Regions from separate parts of the Bacillus sp. S10(2024) genome, predicted to be linked through region 3. Evidence: riboswitches for the same ligand, from Rfam matches in the RefSeq annotation. Region 3 holds a riboswitch; each other region holds the start of a gene.
The links. A riboswitch is a leader RNA that binds a small molecule or an ion and turns the genes downstream of it on or off. The one in region 3 is predicted to bind S-adenosylmethionine.
Positions count from the first base shown of each region.

Region 1 (4,986 bases), 940 kb from region 3:
TCATTATTTTAAAGCCTCCTTATCTTGTAGTTTTTGTTCGGCTTCGTGTGACTTGTAAAAATATTGACTTGCTTTATCTGATTGATTAGAAGCATAAAACTTTAAAGCCAATTGTTTAGAGTAGTCATGTACGAATCCTAATAAATCTTCTTGCTCAAAGTATTGAATTCCTTCTTTAATTATTATTTCAAATGTACTAGTTGGTGATTTTGTATTTAATGCATGAAGGATGGAGAAGTGGTGTTTATATTCAATTGCTTGTAAACGATTACAAATTTCCAATCCCTTTTCAATTAATTTATTTGTTTCTTTAGTATGACCTAATTTAAAATGTTCTCTTGCCAATAGAAAGGTACATTTATAATCAGTTTCAGAATCTTCAATAGAAGCAGATAAATTTCTAATAGCAGCCTCAGATAAGTTTTGCTCAGCATATAAGAAGCCTAAATTATGTCTGATTTTTAGAGCAAGTTGTGTATTTTTCTTTTTATTAACAATATCTAAAGCATTTATGAAATATTCTTCAGCAGCTTCATATTGACCTAAAGAAGTGCATGTAAGTCCTAAAATATTGGTACAACCAGCAATATTAATTTCATTTCCTAATAAATTTTCATAATATTTTTTGGCTTTTGTTGCATAATTGATAGCCACAAGTGGTTGACGAATTTGATAGTTGAATGCTGCGAATTTGTAGGAAAATTCAGCTTTCTCAGCTTCTTCAGGTATATTCTTTAGTAACTCTTTAGCATTGTTAAAGTACTCGTTAGCTTCTTTAAATTTACCAATTTCAGTAGCATGTATTGCTTTAAAAAAATAATAGTAATATGTTAAAAAATTGTCAGCTGGTTTTTCAAAGCTGTTTATTTTTTCTGACAAAATTTTTGATTCTCTAAAATCATTTATAAGTAATTGATATCTAAACTCTAGTAAAGAGTAGTAGAATAAAATATTTTGATTTCCCTCGATGTTATCAATTTTTTCCTTTACATCATTTCTAATTTCAAGTGCAAGAACAGTATTTTGATTACGAATTGAATCGTGCCATTTATTTAGTAGAGATGTAATTTGTTCTATCGCAACTTTTGTAGTCTCCATTCATAAACCCTCCTAATTTATATTTATTCAATTGTATCAAGTTTTAAAATATTTAGTTATTGAGAAATTTTTTTCTTTTACTAAGATTTTAAAGAGGTCTAAACTTGGTTAAAGGAGAGGGGAAAAGAAGTGATTGGAAGTCAAGGAAAAGGGAGCGAAGAACCGATTGTTCAAAGCTGAATGTCGGCAGCGAGTATATATTTTCTCGATTATGATGGGAATGAGTTAGAATTTATTTCTTTGTTATTTGATGGGCCTAACGATCATGAATATTACCATATTTAAGTGAATGGGAGAAGGAGATAGAGAATAAAAGGGTTTGAGGAAAAAATTTTATAATGAAAAAAGATTACAGTGTGTTGTTGTAACTGGAATTGTTCAATTAAAGACACCTAAAGACACCTAAAGACACCTAAAGACACCATGGTTTGTCATTACGTTTATTCCAAGCTGCATTCGAGCTATCGTTTTGTATGGTAAAAAAGTATCTGTTTTAAAAGTGGGTGTGTGGGAAATCGTCAATTCAATTTATTTTTTCATTGCTACTATAGTGTTATTTCAATTTACGGGCTGATATTAAGTAATAAAAAAGTAAGCATGATTCATATGTGCTTACTTTTTTTTGTAAGGCATTTTTATTCTTGAGATAAAACTTCAGCTGTACTATCACATTGATGCAGTGCATGTTGAACAGCTTGTAAAGATTGTTCAATGCGTTGACGATTATCTGATTTCTCAACTGTTTGTAAGGCATTTTGTAAACAATTCTTTGCTTCGTGTAAAGCTTGGCAAGAATCTTGAACGTGACCACGTGCATTTTTTTGCATGACTGCGCCTCCTTTGGTCTTATACATTTGTAGTATGAGCAAAACAAAATAAAATATCAGAGCAGTCTAAAAAATAAATCCTGATTATTCTTATGAGAATTGACTTTTTAGGTTATATTCATTATAGTAAGAGATAAAGTGAATATTTTCTTATCCAGAGAGGTGGAGGGACTGGCCCGATGAAACCCAGCAACCACGATGTAGGTGCTAATTCCAGCAGAACAGTTTTGTTCTGACAGATAAGAAGGAAGAGATATGTACCGCTTCTTCTTATCGAAGAGGTTTTTTTATTGCAAAAAAAACCGATAATGAAAGATGGACAACGAGAAGAAAGGAACGAGCATGTTATGACACTTGAGAAATATATTACACTACGTAATGCAATTTATAAATATATGGAAGAGAAGGAAGAACCGATTACATTATTAGATATTCAACAACATATTGCAGCAGAACATGAAGGGAAATTTGCGAAGAAGATGCTGCAGCAATTTTACTTACTACGACTGCTAGATGAACTAAAATTAGATGGGAAAATTACGTTAGCAGAGCAACATAAATGTATAGATGATAAGGGGATATATTACATTGTAAAATAACAAAAAGGGGGTTACTCTCCTTTTTTATAGTATTATTTATTTGAAAATTCATTTTGTTCGAAGAGCGTTATGTAGATAAAAAGACTGTGTTATGCAGTCTTTTTACAAGAGAATGGTGCTGAGTGTGTAGTGTTAAAAAATTAAATGTGCCCCTAAAGATGAGCGTTTTCGGCTAACAAATAAAAAGGACACCATCGCCGAATAGGTGTCAGTTGTTTTGTCAAAGAGGCTTGCCCCTTGACATGTATTAGAATAGCATGTGAGCGTAGAAAAAGTCAAAAGGGAATTAAAGGAAGGTGTTGTTTACAATGAACATATTAATTGTATATGCACATCCAAACTCTTATAGCTTCATCGGTGCCATTTTGAAACAAGTGAAAAATAGTAAACAAGAAAAAAGAGAGAAATGGCTGCAAGAGATATATGAAAAGGCAACAAGATTATGAAAAATAGGGAACTGATTTACAAAATTGCGAATGTATGTAAAAGAGAAGATGATTTGTTTTTTTCTTATCTGGATTGTTTACTTGGTATAAAGGAGAATAGTAAGCAATTTTCTAAAGTCAAACAAGAAGTGCGAGAAGAATATCTTATAAGAGGTATTTGTGAGAGAGAAGTAGACATATTAGTAGAACAAAGTGAACAAGTTGTAGAGTTGTATATACCTAAGTTGCTCCAATGGAAATTTTTACAGGAAAATGTTCATTATATAGAAGAGATCTGTTCTATGGTATTTCAGTTAAAACCGTTATGTTTTTCAGAAGAACAATGGAAATATGTAATTACAATTATAGAGAAAGAGCTGTCATGAGACAGCTCTTTTCGTAACAAAAATTTAGGGATTTGAACTTAATTAGAGGACTCTCTCTGCAAGTATTCAGCAATTTGCAAATACATTTTGCTATATGCGGATTGTATTTCTCCATTATGATTCGCATTGGAAGAAAAATGAACGATAACCATATGTGCAGTTGGGTCGATATATAATCGTTGTCCATAACTGCCTAGTACTTCAAAGGCATTATGTTCATTGTGGGAGATCCACCACTGATTATGATATGAATATTCTTCGCCATCGCCAACAGGGAGATCGTATTTTTTAATATCCTTAATTTCTTCAATTATAGAAGAAGAAATAACTTGTTTCCCGTTATATACACCATTGTCTAAAATCATCTTTCCGAATCTCACCATATCTCGTGCAGTGGTATTTAATCCTGCACTTGCCTGTTCCACTCCAGTTTTGTCAACAACGTAATATGCATTTTCTTCTGCGCCAATTGGTGACCAAATCCGTTCACTTACTAAATCTGCGAGTGATTTTCCTGTTACAGTACGAAGGAGCCAGGCTAGTGTTTCAGCAGAACCGTTATTATATGAAAATGTTTCCCCTGGAGCAGCGGTTTCATTTGCTTCTAGTAACATGTCGTATATTGTTGTCGGTCCATTATAGTATTTACCACGAGGAAGAAGATTGCTTGCTAAATATAATTGTGCATCTTGGTTATCTAATCCAGCCTGTTTAAAACCGTGAGTTGGATATTTTGCTGAAACTTGCATATCTAAAAGTTGTTGAATTGTTGCGATTCCAAATGGTGTTCCTTGTAACTCTTTTACATATGTTTCAGCAGTTGCATTGGGTTGTAGCTTTCCTTCTTCAATGAGTGAATTAACGAGCAGTCCTGTAAATACTTTTGCTACTGATGCCATACCGTGCGGTTCGTTTTCTTTATATCCATGAAAGTACCGTTCATATACAAGCTTTCCATCATGTAAAACAATAAAGGCATCTGTTTTATGTTTTTCTAATAATTTCCGAACCGTGGTATTATTTTCATCTTCATCTGTGATTTCTAGATGATCTAGATTTTGCAAATTAGTTGGAATTGAGGATACATAATTTTGATTTTTAACAACAACTTTTGTTGATGTTAATTCACACATATGTGAATAAGACCAACGGAGATAAGGATCTTGTAACCAATTTTTTTTCGTTACTGTTTGTCTTGAAGAAAAACTTTTATTTGGATTGAATAACGTAAATCCCATACCAGTCAAGATACATAAAAAAATCAAAATGATTAAAATGAGCGGGGATTTTTTTAGTCTCATAATAAGCCTCCTTCTAGTTTTATTATAAGAGATAAGCCTATTGAGAAGCAAAAAAAAGGAGAGTAAACGTAGAAGTTTACTCTCTCTTATAGGATTAAGCAGATAATTTTTCTTGCGTTGTTTGCTTTTTGAACTTTTGTTTCCGTCCATGAAGAATATAGTAAATCAGTAATGTAAATGCAACGATAATGGAAGAAATAAAATACATATGATGATAACTTGAATGTGCTGCGATAATTCCTAGAACGAATGAACCAATACCAATCCCTGTATCGAAGAATGAGAAATAAGTGGCTGTCGCAGATCCGCGTCGATGATCTGGTGCAACACTAACTGCAATTGTTTGGAAG
Region 1 covers NZ_JBFLUR010000002.1:1,001,873-1,006,858, forward strand. Annotated here, with positions in the region: gene AB1280_RS05200 (hypothetical protein) at 1-4, opposite strand, end outside; gene AB1280_RS05205 (tetratricopeptide repeat protein) at 4-1,098, opposite strand; partial or broken gene AB1280_RS05210 (hypothetical protein) at 1,204-1,421, shown strand; partial or broken gene AB1280_RS05215 (YwiC-like family protein) at 1,520-1,672, shown strand; gene AB1280_RS05220 (hypothetical protein) at 1,734-1,925, opposite strand; SAM riboswitch class I at 2,073-2,171, shown strand; gene AB1280_RS05225 (hypothetical protein) at 2,273-2,524, shown strand; gene AB1280_RS05230 (hypothetical protein) at 2,833-2,970, shown strand; gene AB1280_RS05235 (group-specific protein) at 2,967-3,335, shown strand; gene AB1280_RS05240 (serine hydrolase domain-containing protein) at 3,374-4,636, opposite strand; gene AB1280_RS05245 (MFS transporter) at 4,731-4,986, opposite strand, start outside.
Region 1: it holds a riboswitch for S-adenosylmethionine, as region 3 does, so the genes downstream of both, AB1280_RS05225 (hypothetical protein) here and AB1280_RS00405 (methionine biosynthesis PLP-dependent protein) in region 3, are expected to answer to the same signal.

Region 2 (4,986 bases), 4.0 Mb from region 3:
TTAAAACAGTTTCTGAATTATACGCGCCTGTAGCAGGTAAAGTTGTAGCAGTAAACGAAGATTTAAATGACAAGCCAGAGCTTGTTAACGAGTCTCCATACGAAGGTGCATGGATGATTAAAGTTGAGCTTGAAGATGCAGGTCAAGTAGAGAAATTATTAACTGCAGAACAATACGAAGAAATGATTAATCAAGACTAATCTAAAAAAGACAGCTGAGAGCTGTCTTTTTTAGTTGTGCGGTTTTTAAAGGTATTTGTATTATATGAAATGCCGATTGAAAAACCAACAAAAAGACCTTTCTTTTTAGGTGCGCAAGAACATCTGGCCATGCATAGAAGCGGTCAGGGCCCATTTCCTGCACCTCTACGTCAGAAGCTCCATCCCCCGCACATTCTAGACGAGCCGCTTCCGCTTTTAATCACAAAAATAAACAGGAAACAACATTAAAATATCGAATATACTATATACTAAAGACAAGGTTGTATCATAGTATATGCTGATCGGGTGATGCTAAGTGGTCTATGTGGAAAAAGTAATTATTGTTGAAGGTAAGTCAGATAAGAGAAAGATCGAAACGATTATTAGAGAACCGGTGGAAATTGTTTGTACAAATGGTACAATTAGTTTGTCGAAAATGGATGAACTCATTGACCAGCTGTATGATAAAGAAGTATATGTTCTTGTGGATGCAGATGATGCAGGAGAGAAATTACGCAAACAGTTTCGCCGAGAATTTCCACATGCTGAACATATTTACATCGACCGTTCGTATCGAGAGGTTGCGACTGCACCGTCATCTCATTTAGCGAACGTTTTATGGGGAGCTGACATTGACGTCTATACAGAATTTTTACGGTAAGGAATGGTACAATGATTGATTGGACAGGACATGAAGCAGAAGCTGCAGTTAGAGACCAAGAAAAAACGGTGTTATACGTATATACGCCAATGTGTGGTACGTGTCAGCTTGCGAAAAAAATGTTAACGGTTGTTGAGGCAGCGTTGTCTCATTTAGAAATTGGAATGCTGAATGTAAATTATGCACCGCATTTTGCGCGGGAGTATCAAATTGAAAGTGTTCCGTGTTTACTTATATTTGAGAAGAATCAGCTTGTAAAGAAAATATATGCATTTCAATCTGTGGAATATTTATATATGGAATTACAATAGGCGGCAAAAATTTTGCCGCCTCGACATATTTCTTGGGAAATAGTAAGGAATAAATGTTTTTTGGTACAGCTTTTGTCGAGAGAATGATACAGGAGAGCGCGTTATAAAAATGGAATGGTTATATGTAAAACGTGATATGAGGAGTGTGATAAAGATGAAATTGTATTCACTGCTTCAATCATTTGTAACATATGCCGATACGCAATGTCACTTAGAACCATTATTACCACAATTCGAGAAGATTGTTTGTTTTACTTTCCAAGATGAATGTTATTCATTAAATATTTCAAGAGAGAAAATTGAACTTATAAATGGTGCGGTGGGAACAGAACAGCTTGTTTGTTTTCAAGAAACAGATTTGCGATTGTTGATTACAGGGCAAGTCCGCTTGCAGTCGCTATTGCGCCGAAATGCGATTACATATAAAGGGACTTATCGAACGATGTTATTATTAGAATCGGTATTTCATATTTGCAAACCGTTAAGAGTTGGCGCTTAACTTTCAGAAAGTTTATTTTTTGCTAAAAATTTCTGTTGACATCTATTTCATGCGTTGATACAATTCAAAACATAAAATAACGAAAACTTCATAACGATAAAATCAGACGAAATTTATATCTGATTTTCTCTTATCAAGAGAGGTGGAGGGACTGTGCCCTATGAAACCCGGCAACCGTCAACTTATGTTGAAATGGTGCCAATTCCTGCAAAGCGAATGCTTTGAGAGATGAGAGGAAAGGATAATAGTAATTTATGTATATAAACCTTTCTGCTCATTTTAAAGCAGAAAGGTTTTTTTGTTGTCTCGGTGTAAGGAGGATGCTTGAACAACAAAACGTTTTTATAGTGATGGCGGAGAGCCGCTTACGCTTTTATAATCTAGCTTCAACGGCTAGCTCCTCGCGTCTAAGAACCTCCCGCACGAAAAGATAAAAAGCATCTTTTGTGCGCGAGAACCTTAGCCGATCAGAGCTGAACGAGCCGCTTACGCTTTTTAATTAAAAAAGAGGTGACATCTATGATCATATTGGAGAATGTAAAGAAAATATATCGTTCTAAACACGGTGATGTTACTGCTGTGGATGATGCGAATTTACAAATAGAAAAAGGCGAGATTTTCGGCGTTATCGGTTATAGTGGTGCCGGAAAGAGTTCGTTAATTCGCTTGTTTAATCAGTTGGAGAAACCAACGTCTGGAAAGATTACGATTGGAGCGCGTGTAATTTCGGCAATTACAGGTAAGGAACTTCGCGAAGCACGTCAAGAAATCGGGATGATTTTTCAGCACTTCAACTTGCTTTGGTCACGAACTGTTCGTGAAAATATTGCTTTCCCGCTTGAAATTGCTGGGGTGACAAAAGAGAAACGAGATCAGCGTGTAGATGAATTAATTCGTCTTGTTGGTTTAGAAGGGCGAGGAAATGCGTATCCATCTCAGCTAAGTGGTGGACAAAAGCAGCGCGTTGGTATTGCGAGAGCGCTAGCGAATAATCCGAAAGTATTATTGTGCGATGAAGCAACGTCAGCGTTAGATCCAGAAACAACAGATCAAATTTTAGATTTGCTTCTCGATATTAATAGGCGTCTTGGGTTAACAATTGTACTTATTACACATGAAATGCATGTCATTCAAAAAATTTGTAACCGCGTTGCAGTTATGGAAAAAGGGAAGATTGTTGAAAGTGGCAGCGTGTTAGATGTATTTCGTAATCCGCAGCAAGACATTACAAAGCGCTTCGTTAAGCAAATAACAGATTCTGAAGATGCGGATGAAGCAATCGAGCATTTAGAAGAGAAATATCCGGAAGGAAAGGTCGTGAAACTGCAATTTATTGGTGAAGCAGTAGAAAGACCAGTTTTACAAGATTTAATGAAGCAAGATGGAGTGGAAGTGAGCATTTTGCAAGGGAATATTGCACAAACGGCAAACGGGGCGTATGGAAGCTTAATTGTCCACTTAAATGGCGACGAAGATGTGATTGCAAAAGCAATTGCAACGATTCAACAAGAGCAAGTCGAGCTGGAGGTGATTGCACATGGATAATCTGCTTCAAAATGTCGATTGGGATACAATGCTAGAAGCTACCGGGGAAACGCTATATATGACAGCAATTGCCACACTGGCAACATTTGTATTTGGTCTTATTCTAGGGTTATTACTGTTCCTTACAGGAAAAGATAATTTATGGGAGAACAAACCAGTCAATGTTATAATCGGTACGTTTGTAAATATTTTCCGTTCTATCCCGTTCATTATTTTAATTATTTTACTGATTCCGTTTACGAAGTTTCTTCTAAACACAATTCTTGGAGCAAGTGCTGCACTGCCAGCATTAATTGTTGGAGCGGCGCCGTTTTATGCGAGAATGGTTGAAATTGCCCTTCGTGAAATTGATAAAGGTGTCATCGAAGCATCGAAAGCGATGGGGGCAAAGACGAGTACAATTATTTTAAAAGTACTGATACCAGAATCTTTGCCAGCACTCATTTCGGGTATTACAGTAACGGCGATTGCACTTGTGGGCTACACAGCGATGGCTGGAGTAGTTGGTGCAGGCGGTCTTGGGACACTTGCTTATTTAGAAGGATTCCAGCGCAACAATAGCGATGTAACTCTCATGGCAACAATTCTTGTGCTTGTAATCGTATTTATTATTCAAGTGCTTGGTGACTTCTTTACGAAGCGACTTGATAAAAGATAAAGAAGAGTTTTCGTCTCAGACGAAGACTTTTTATAAAAAAACTATTTAGAATATTTAGAAAAGAAAGGGTGTCAGAATATGAAAAAGGTATTATTTTCAGCACTTATTGCTGTATTTGTATTTGCATTAGCTGCTTGTGGTAGCGGCGAAAAAGATAAGAAAACACTTGTAGTGGGTGCTTCTAACGTACCGCATGCGGTTATTTTAGAAAAAGCGAAACCATTGTTAGAAAAAAAGGGTATTACATTAAAAGTGAAAAAATTCCAAGACTATATACTACCAAACCAAACGTTAGCTAGTAAAGAACTTGATGCTAACTATTTCCAACACATTCCGTATTTAGAGAAGGAAATCCAAGAAAAAGGATATAACTTTGTAAATGCCGGAAAAATTCATTTAGAACCTATGGGAATTTACTCTAAGAAATACAAAAGTTTAAAAGACCTTCCAAGTGGTGGAACAGTAATTATGAGTAATAACGTATCAGAGCGCGGACGTATGTTAGCACTTCTGCAAAAAGGCGGCGTTATTAAACTGAAAGATGGCGTAGATGTTGTAAAAGCGACAGAAAAAGATATTGTAGAAAATCCGAAAAACTTGAAATTTAAAACGGATGTTGAACCAGGTCTTACACCAAAGTTATATGAGAACAATGAAGGTGATGCAATTTTCATTAACTCAAACTATGCAATTGATGCAAAATTAAATCCAACAAAAGATGCAATTGCAATTGAAGGATCGGATTCTCCTTACGCAAATATTATCGCTGTTCGTAAAGGGGATGAAAACAGAAAAGAAATTAAAGAACTTATAGAAGTATTACATTCAAAAGAAATTCAAGATTTTATTAAGAAAGAATATAAAGGAGCAGTGCTTCCTGTAAGTGAATAAGGTGAAAAAAGGGCTGGAATTTCTCGGCCCTTTTTTCTTTATATAATTAGGAAGAAAGGTGTATCATAATATAATGTGCAGAATATTCCTGTTCGTATTTGTAGAAAAATTGTTACATTTTTTAACGTTTGCGATATCATTTTATTTGATATAAAATTAGAATGAGAATAAAATGAGAATGTGAACGTTTTAGGAATTTTTAAAATGTATATAGAGAATTA
Region 2 covers NZ_JBFLUR010000002.1:4,029,041-4,034,026, forward strand. Annotated here, with positions in the region: gene gcvH (glycine cleavage system protein GcvH) at 1-200, shown strand, start outside; gene AB1280_RS20395 (toprim domain-containing protein) at 517-861, shown strand; gene AB1280_RS20400 (thioredoxin family protein) at 873-1,172, shown strand; gene AB1280_RS20405 (hypothetical protein) at 1,327-1,671, shown strand; SAM riboswitch class I at 1,799-1,906, shown strand; gene AB1280_RS20410 (methionine ABC transporter ATP-binding protein) at 2,191-3,216, shown strand; gene AB1280_RS20415 (methionine ABC transporter permease) at 3,209-3,874, shown strand; gene metQ (methionine ABC transporter substrate-binding lipoprotein MetQ) at 3,953-4,765, shown strand.
Region 2: it holds a riboswitch for S-adenosylmethionine, as region 3 does, so the genes downstream of both, AB1280_RS20410 (methionine ABC transporter ATP-binding protein) here and AB1280_RS00405 (methionine biosynthesis PLP-dependent protein) in region 3, are expected to answer to the same signal.

Region 3 (4,986 bases):
AGAACAAAACAAAACATGACCGCTACTTGCTTGTTCTTTTTTTAACCTTACATGTGGCAGAAAAAGGCCCTGACCGCTTCTATACACGGCCAGATGCTCTCGCCCGCATAAAAAGAAGGAGGGTTTTTATGTTGTTTTTTAAATTTGTATTTATCCCGCTATTCGTGGGCAGTAATACTCCCACCTCAAAATTCGGCGAAAGCATTGTCCAGCTTCATTAGCTAGAATGTTCGGTGGCTTCGCTTCTTCATATGAGGTAAAGAACACCTCTACGTCAGAAGCTCCATTCCCCTCACATTCTGAGTGAGCCGTTTCCGCTTTTCTTAAGAAGTTAGGTGGGAGATAAACTGCTGGCATGCGCTCGATTGGTGAGGGCTAATAATCAGTGGGGGATGAAGAATCCCCCACTGATTAAAGTTTCACTTTATATCATTCTCTAGTTTAACTTTTTTTACGAGGTAACGACTTCTTCTACATACGTAAGCGCATGCTCAAGGTCCGCAATTAAATCGTCTGCGTTTTCTAATCCAACCGATAAGCGCAGCAGTGCATTTGAAATTCCTCGTTTTTCACGTTCTTCTTGTGGCATGGAAGCGTGTGACATTTTTGTTGGATACGAAAGAATCGATTCAACTGCTCCTAAACTAACCGCAAATACCGGAAGTTGAATGTGTGCTAGAAACTGCCTTAGCGCATGTTCAGATTCTAGTGTAAAGGAAAGGACTGCTCCTGCTGATTTTGCTTGATTGTGCTGTGTTTCATATCCGGGATGGGATGGTAACCCTGGATAATAGATATCTTTAATTTTTGGATGATGCTTCAAATAACAGGCAATTTTTTCAGCGTTTCGTGAAGAGTGCTCTAAGCGCACGTGCAATGTTTTTAAACCGCGAAGCACAAGGGAGCAATCTTGTGGTCCTAATATAGCTCCAAAAGAATTTTGTAAAAACCTCACTTTTTTTGCGAGTTCTTCATCTTTTACGACTGCTAATCCTGCGGTAACATCACTATGACCTGCGAGGAATTTTGTTGCGCTATGGAGAACGATATCAGCCCCAAGTTCTAACGGTTTTTGGTAAAGGGGTGTTAAAAATGTATTATCAACAAAAGTGAGCGCACCAATAGATTTTGCAAGTGCACAAACGGCTCTAATATTTGTTACTTTTAATAATGGATTTGATGGTGTCTCAACGTAAAAAACTTTTGTATTGGGTCTAATGCTTTGTTTTACTTCTTCTAAATTTGTCATGTCAACGAATGTGTGTGAAACCCCGTAACGAGAGAGGACTTCCGTTATAATTCGGTATGTGCCACCGTACACATCTTCAGAAATAAGGACATGGTCTCCTTGCGATAAAAGAAGAAAGGCTGTTGAAATAGCAGCCATGCCAGATGAAAAGGCAAATCCTTTGCTTCCGCCTTCTAGTAAAGTGATGAGTTCCTCGAGAGCATCGCGTGTGGGATTTCCAGAACGACTATAATCATATTTTCCAAATGAATCTACATCAAATTGATGAAAGGTAGATGTATTATAAACAGGAACATTGACAGCACCTGTTTGTTTGTCATGCTTAAAACGATTATGAAGTAAAAGTGTATCTAGGGAATAACTCATATTCTCACTCCTTCTTTTACTTGTTTTAAAGTTTGCTGTAAGTCTTGAATTAAATCATCTTGGTTTTCAATTCCTACGGAGAAGCGAAGCAGACGATTACAAACACCTCGTGCAGTGCGAATATCTTTTGGTATATCGGCATGTGTTTGTGTTGCAGGGTATGTAATAAAGCTTTCTACACCGCCAAGACTTTCTGCAAACGTAATAAGAGAAAGTGATTGTAAGAACGGATCAATCCACGCTTCTTCTCGTAGTTTAAAAGAAATCATACCGCCTTTTCCTGGATAATACACATCGGTTATGGCTTCTTCTTCTTGTAAATAGGCAACAATTGCTTTTGCATTCTCTTCATGTTGCCTCATGCGCAGCGCTAATGTTTTCATGCCTCGTATTAAAAGCCAAGAATCAAATGGGCTTAACACGGCTCCAGATGCGTTATGATAGTGCGCGAGTTCTTCACGTAACTTTTCCCCTTTTGCAACAACGAGTCCGCTTAATACATCATTATGACCGCCTAAATACTTTGTAGCGCTATGCAGGACAATATCAGCCCCTATTGTTAATGGTTGTTGTAAATAGGGTGTGTAAAATGTGTTATCAACAATAAGGAGCAAGTCGTGGCGTTTTGCAACGGCAGCAACTGCGGCAATGTCTGTTACTTGCATCAGTGGATTTGTTGGTGTTTCTATGAAAATGGCTTTTGTTTTCGAAGAAATTGCTTTTTTAATTTCTTCTATATGCTGCGTATCTATATATCTACATCGAACATCCCATTTTTGCTCGTGCTCTGTAAATAAACGATATGTTCCGCCGTATAAATCTTCAGATACAATCAGTTCGTCACCAGAGCGGAATAGTGAAAGGACAAGAAGAACAGCGGCCATTCCTGAGCTACAGGCATAGCCTTGTTCGCCATGTTCTAAGTCAGCAATCGCGCGTTCTAATAGAAGGCGCGTTGGGTTTCCGGTTCGGGAATAATCAAACCCCGTTGACGTTCCAATTCCTTCGTGGCGATAAGCGGTGGAAAAGTAAACGGGTGGGTTGACCGCTCCAGTTGTTGTTTCACTACGATTTCCAATTTGGGCAAGCTTTGTTTCGATTGTAGACATAATAGAATTCCTCCTTAGTGCAAAATAAAAAAGCCTTCTAAGAAGAAGGCTTATATACGGCAAATATAGTCTTCTTCTTATCTGTCAAATCATTTCTCAATTTGCTGGAATTAGCACCTTATTAACAAATAAAAAGCTTGTTAATGGTTGCTGAGGCGTCATTGGGCCAGTCCCTCGACCTCTCTCGATAAGAATTCAAAATATGAAGTTTTTGATTATGTTTTTTACTTTACAATAAATTCAGAAAGAATTGCAACTATATTTTGAATAATTTTATTTTTCTTTCTTTTTGTTGACTTTCATAATTTAACATGCTAAATTAGTGAAAAAATTAACAAGGATTGTTAATAAGTGAACGAATGATGTTTGCTTTTTGTAATCATAATCGAATGAAACTCTTATCAAGAGTGGTGGAGGGAAAGGCCCTGTGAAACCCAGCAACCTTCAAATAACATGTTTGAAACGGTGCTAATACCTGCGGAACAAAGTGTTCTGAATGATAAGAGGAGGATAAAACGCTGTCCCCCTCTTCATTGAGAAGAGGGGGCTTTTTATATTGAAAGAAGAGAGGGAGACATGTGAAACTACTAGATTTATTGCAAAGAGGAATTGTGATTGGGGACGGAGCGATGGGAACGTTGCTGTATTCTCATGGTTTACAAAGCTGCTTTGAAGAATTGAATATATCTGAACCAGAGCGAATTATTTCGATTCATAAACAATATGTTGTAGCAGGGGCAGATGTTATTCAAACCAATACATATGGAGCAAATGAAGGGAAACTTCGCATGTACGGTCTTGAGGATCGCGTAAGGAAAATTAATCGGGCTGCTGTAAGACATGCAAAAGCAGCTGTGACAGAAAAGAATGCAATCGTTGGGACCATCGGTGGAATGAAACATATTGGAGCAGTTACAACTACTGATATGGAGCGTGAATTTATGCTCTTAGAGCAAGCGGAGGCCCTGCTAGAAGAAAGTGTTGACGGGTTATTATTAGAAACGTTTTACGATGAATTTGAATTACTTCATGCAGTAAAAGTATTACGTAAGCAAACAAATGTCCCTCTTATTGCGCAGCTTGCCCTTCATGAAGCTGATACAACTCAAAATGGAAATAGTGTAGATGATGTCTTGAAGCGGCTCATAGAGTATGGTGCAAATGTGGTCGGATTAAATTGTCATTTAGGACCGCTTCATATGATTGAATCTTTTAAAATGATAGAAATTCCCCAATATGGTTATTTATCCGCGTATCCAAATGCTGGTCTTCCTAAATATGTAGAAGGTCGTTACGAATACGAAGGAAGCCCGGCTTATTTTGAAGAGATGGCACCGGCATTTATTAAGCAAGGCGTTAGACTGCTTGGAGGCTGTTGCGGAACAACCCCTGCCCATATCGAAGCGATGAAGCGAGCGCTTGAAAATGAGCGTCCTGTAATAGCCAAAGAAGTTGTAAAGAGAGCCGAAGTAATAACAACGCAGCGTGTAAATGCAGTAAATCGAATTACATTAGCAGAAAAAGCGAAAAAGGAAACGACGGTGATTGTTGAGCTAGATCCGCCTAAAACGTTGGATACACAGAGATTTTTTGAAGGAGCAAAGGCGTTGAAGCGGGCCGGAGCAGATGCCATTACGTTAGCAGATAATTCTTTAGCATCGCCTCGCGTATCAAATATGGCAATGGGAGCGTTATTAACAAAGTACGATATCCCTATATTAACTCATTTAACGTGCCGTGATCATAATGTGATTGGGCTGCAGTCTCATTTACTTGGATTAGCAGCGCTCGGTATGGAGGAAGTATTGGCATTAACCGGAGATCCTGCGAGGGTTGGTGATTTTCCTGGTGCAACTTCTGTATACGACCTCTCTTCTATAGAACTCATTAAAATGATTACGGAAATGAACAATGGCCGGTCTATTTTAGGAAAAACAATTGGAGCAGCAACCCGTTTTTCGGTTGGTGGGGCTTTTAATCCGCATGTCAGACATATCGAGGCAGCTGTAAAACGTATGGAGAAAAAAATTGCAGCTGGTGCGGAGTATTTTTTAACACAGCCCGTTTATGATGCAGCGCTCATTCGAAAGTTGTATGAGGCAACGAAGCATATCGAACAACCGATTTTTATTGGTATTATGCCGCTCATAAGTAAACGAAATGCAGACTTTTTACATTTTGAGGTGCCAGGCATTACGCTTCCAGAAGAAGTGAGAAGGCGTATGGATGGACATAAAACATCAGAAGAAGCAGTGATAGAAG
Region 3 covers NZ_JBFLUR010000002.1:65,375-70,360, forward strand. Annotated here, with positions in the region: gene AB1280_RS00395 (hypothetical protein) at 1-221, shown strand, start outside; gene metC (cystathionine beta-lyase) at 452-1,615, opposite strand; gene AB1280_RS00405 (methionine biosynthesis PLP-dependent protein) at 1,612-2,724, opposite strand; SAM riboswitch class I at 2,799-2,918, opposite strand; SAM riboswitch class I at 3,120-3,230, shown strand; gene AB1280_RS00410 (bifunctional homocysteine S-methyltransferase/methylenetetrahydrofolate reductase) at 3,303-4,986, shown strand, end outside.

Region 4 (4,986 bases), 2.0 Mb from region 3:
TCACACGCATCATAAAATATCCCGCCTCTTTTGGGCGCTGCAAATATAGTCCTGCCCACTTAAAAGAATCCCACTCCTCTTTCGGAATAGACGCAAATCCACGTTCAGCATAATATGGAATATCTTTAAAAATTTCTAAACCGTCTTTTTCTAATTTCTTTTTCTCTGTTATATTTAATTTTTTATTGTTTGCCCACACTTTTTCATAACTCATCTTGTTCCCTCCCTAGATAAAGTGAAACTTTACTCAGTGGTGGTGCTTCATCCCCCACCTATTTTCTTTAGAAAAGCGGAAGCGCTCGTTCAGAATCGCAGGACACTGGAGTTGGAAAACGATCTTCTATTGATCTTGAGGTGGGGTCTTACTGCCCACGAATGGCGGGATAAAGCTTCGTTTTTGCAAATAAGCAATAATTTGCTGTGCGCACTCTTCAATCGAATAACGATGTGTTTCCACAATAACCTCAGCTTGAATTGGCTCTTCATATGGAGAGTCAATTCCCGTAAACTGCTTAATCTCTCCGCTTCTTGCCTTTTTATACAACCCTTTTGGATCACGCTTTTCACACTCTGCAATCGGACACTTTACAAATACTTCAACAAACTCATCTTGTTCTAATATGTCACGCACTTGCCTGCGATCTTCTCGAAATGGTGAAATAAATGCTGTAAGTACAATGCTTCCATTATCAACAAATAGTTTCGCCACCTCACCGATACGCCGAATATTTTCTGTACGCTCATGCTCGGAAAATCCTAGATCTTTATTTAAACCGTGACGAATATTATCTCCGTCTAATACATAATTACCAGTATTCTTCTCAAATAATTTGCGAGCTACCGCATTGGCTACTGTGGACTTCCCAGAAGCTGATAAACCTGTAAACCATAGAACAAAACTATGATTCTTATTTTGTTTTCGGCGTTCTTCTTTTGAAACAGATGCTGCATGCCAAGTAATATTTGTTCCCATCTATTTTCTCCCCTTACTTTGTCACAACTTCTTTTTGCAACCCACGTATTAAGACTTCTACTACTTCTTTACGACTAAACGTACTTGGTGGTAATTCTCCATTTCGTAAAAGCTCTCTTACCTTTGTGCCTGATAAAATGACATGTGCTTCTTTTCCATGCGGACATGTTTTTGTTGATGCCATTCCCTCACATTTTGCACAATAAAAACTATGTTCAAAAAAGAGGGGCGTAATCCCTAACTCTTCTACTGTAAAATTGTTAAAAATCTCCTGTGCTTCATACGTACCGTAATAATTTCCAACACCCGCGTGGTCACGGCCAACAATAAAATGTGTACATCCAAAGTTTTTCCTGACAAGTGCATGAAAAATCGCTTCACGAGGCCCCGCATATCGCATCGCCGCTGGAAATACCGCTAAGAAGACACGATTTTTTGGATAGTAGTTTTCAAGAAGAACTTCGTAACTTTCCATTCGAACATCAGCTGGAATATCATCTGACTTTGTTTCACCAACGAGCGGATTTAAAAACAAACCGTCAACAATTTCAAGAGCCGCTTTTTGAATGTATTCATGTGCCCGATGAACTGGATTTCTCGTTTGAAAACCGACGATTGTTTTCCAGCCACGCCGCTGAAACTCCGCTCGTGTTTCACTTGGATCTAAATAATAAGCAGCAAATTTTTCTTTTTCAATTCGTTTCACAAGCGTAATTGGTCCTCCTACATACACATTAGGACGATCATATAATTTCTTAACGCCCGGATGTTCGTCTTCTACCGTTTTATAGACAAGAAATGCCTCTTTTTCTTTGTTAGACGTGTACATTTCTTCAACTTGAATCACACCATAAGTCACACTATCTTTTACAAGCCTAACCTCTTCCCCTTCTTGTAATTCTTTCGCTTTTTCTTCTGTTATAGGTAATGTAATTGGAATGCTCCATACCTCTCCATTTGTTAATCTCATTTCCTCGACTACGGATGTATAATCACTTTCCCCTAAAAAACCAGTAAGCGGGCTATATCCACCGATAGCAATAAGCTCTAAATCACTTAATGCCACTCCATCCAGCTCAATTTCCTTTACAATATGTGCTGTTTCATATGTTGTATCAATTCGATTCACTAATGTTTTTCTATCACTCATTCTCTTCTTCTCCTTTTTTATCAGCCTTTATTGATAATGCAGACCACATTCCGTTTTTGTCTTTCCGGCCCACCGTCCATCTCTTAAATCGCTGCCTTCTTGCACCTGCACAGTGCACGTTTCACATCCGATGCTCGGATACCCAATATCATGAAGTGGATTGTATGGCAAATTATACTTGTATACGTAACGCCAAACTTCCTTCCAAGTCCAATGAATAAGCGGACAAATTTTAACAGATTGAAATCGATGATCTTGATTAACGAACTGCGTATTTTTTCTCGTTTCAGACTGCTCTCTTCTCAAACCTGATATCCATGCTTTCCTACCTGTAAGTACTTCTTCTAACGGCTTAATCTTTCTTAATTGACAACAAAGGTTTGGATTATTTTCCCATAATTTATTGCCATGCTCTTTTGCTTGTTCTCCAAGCGTAAGTTCTGGTTGTTTTTCAATAATATTCAACTTAGGATATTGTTCTCGTACTTTTTTGATTAAGTCGTACGTTTCTTGAAAATGAATATTTGTATCTAAAAATACAACATTTGCAGATGGATTTACTTGGTTAATAACATGCAATAAAACCATTCCTTCTATCCCAAAGCTGCATGCATACACAATATCCTTCCTATAATGTTCATAGGCCCAGCGCACCGCTGCTAAAGCACCTTTCGTTTCATCATCCTCCGGAAATGAAACAAAATGATTTTTCCAAGTTTCATACGTTAACATCGTTCTCCCCCTTCATATAATTCATACAAAAAGACGGCTTTAATCTAATAAAAATAGATTAAAGCCGCCTCTAGTTTTTCTAGTCAGCATGCTTATTTCAAACGTACTTTTTCACTTTTTTCAAGTTGAATCACTTTACCATCTTGCACAACAATTGTAATTGAGCCATATTTCATATCAGCAAGCATCGCTTGAATCTTACTTACTACTTCCTCAAATTGTCCGCGCTCCCCCATGAACAGCCCCTCCTTTTTTCATAAAAAAAATCTTTCCCATTTCGAAAAGACTGTTCCGGTAACGTATCTACCTTATCTTCCAAAATGGATTCCATTTTGCTGGAAGTAGCACCTTACTTTTATAAAGTAGGTTGCCGGGCTTCTTTGGGCCAGTTCCCTCCGCCGCTCTTGATAAGAATTTAATTATATTTGCATTTTAACACAATTCTGATTTTTTTCAATCCTAGTTTTCCGATAAATTTTATTTTTTTTTAAAAGAAGGCATTGTTCAACTAACCATCGGTGGGGGATGAAAAAGCCTCCACCGATGGAAGTTTCACTTTATACAAATTCCTTTACACGTATGCGATCATTTCCGATAATATTATCATACGATTCCCTCTCAACAACAACATGAGAGTTTCCGTTTTCCACAAACACAACTGCCGGTCGACGAATGCGATTGTAATTATTTGCCATCGAATAACCATATGCTCCTGTACAAGAGATAGCCAAAAGATCACAAGAAACAACTTTCGGGAGCGCTACATCCCAAATGAGCATATCCCCGCTTTCACAACACTTACCTGCAATGGAAACAACCTCTTCAGCAGATTCATTCGCTCGATTTGCTAGCAATGCTTCATAACGAGCTCCGTAAAGTGCTGGTCGAAGGTTATCTGTCATGCCACCATCAACCGATACATACTTGCGAATGCCTGGAATATCTTTAATCGCACCCACTGTGTACAAAGTTGTTCCTGCATCCCCAACAATACTACGACCTGGCTCTACCCAAATTTCTGGAAGTGGATATCCACACGCTGTAAACTGCTCGCGTACCGCATCTGTTACTGCTTGCACATATTCACCAAGAGCAAGCGGTGTATCTCCTTCCGTATAACGAATTCCAAACCCACCGCCTACATTTAATACAGGAGCTACGTAATCCATTTCTTTTCTCACTAATTCTAAGAATTTGTGAAGCACTTCAATTGCACGAACAAATCCTGCCGTTTCAAAAATTTGCGATCCAATATGAGAGTGAATTCCTAACACATGATAATTCGATTTTTCTAATGCATTTTTCATTGCTTGTAATGCATGCCCTGTTGAAATACCAAAGCCAAACTTAGAATCATCTTGACCTGTTGTAATATATTCATGCGTATGCGCTTCTACTCCCGGAGTCACACGAAGCAGAACACTGGCAACTTTCCCGTATTCTTTCGCTAAATCATGCAATACTTCTAGTTCCAAAAAATTATCTACAACGAAACACCCGATGTTAGCTTCTAATGCCATTCTCATCTCTTCTTCTGTTTTATTGTTGCCATGAAAATGGATACGTTCAGCTGGAAATCCTGCTTGCAGCGCTGTATATAACTCTCCGCTAGACACAACATCAAGTGACATATTTTCTTCCGCAGCTAATCGGCACATTTCCATGCACAAGAACGCTTTGCTTGCATATGCTACTTGGTAAGAGAACCCACACTCTCTAAAAGCACGATGAAATGCACGACATTTCTCACGAATTGTTGCTTCATCATATACATAAAGAGGTGTACCATATGTCGCTGTAAGTTCAGTAGCATCGCATCCCCCAATTTCTAAGTGTCCTTGCTCGTTAATTCGGCTTGTGCCGTGTAAATACATGTGAATTCCTCCCTTTTTCTCAAAAACATCTATATATCCATTTTAATTTTTCGACATATAAGTCGTTGCTATGCAGAATACAACATAAACGCTACTTGCTTCTTCCTTTTGTTTTAAACATCGCATGTGGTAGGAAACGCGGCCAAATGCCCTTGACACCCCCTAAAAAGAAGGGAGGTTTTTTTGTCGTTCTTTTCACATATATATTCCATGCCTTAGTTGTTCATATTATCCCTAATTAGGTAAACAAAAAACGC
Region 4 covers NZ_JBFLUR010000002.1:2,090,515-2,095,500, forward strand. Annotated here, with positions in the region: gene AB1280_RS10740 (nitrite/sulfite reductase) at 1-214, opposite strand, end outside; gene cysC (adenylyl-sulfate kinase) at 341-973, opposite strand; gene sat (sulfate adenylyltransferase) at 987-2,123, opposite strand; gene AB1280_RS10755 (phosphoadenylyl-sulfate reductase) at 2,151-2,855, opposite strand; gene AB1280_RS10760 (YezD family protein) at 2,948-3,091, opposite strand; SAM riboswitch class I at 3,161-3,269, opposite strand; gene lysA (diaminopimelate decarboxylase) at 3,413-4,729, opposite strand.
Region 4: it holds a riboswitch for S-adenosylmethionine, as region 3 does, so the genes downstream of both, AB1280_RS10760 (YezD family protein) here and AB1280_RS00405 (methionine biosynthesis PLP-dependent protein) in region 3, are expected to answer to the same signal.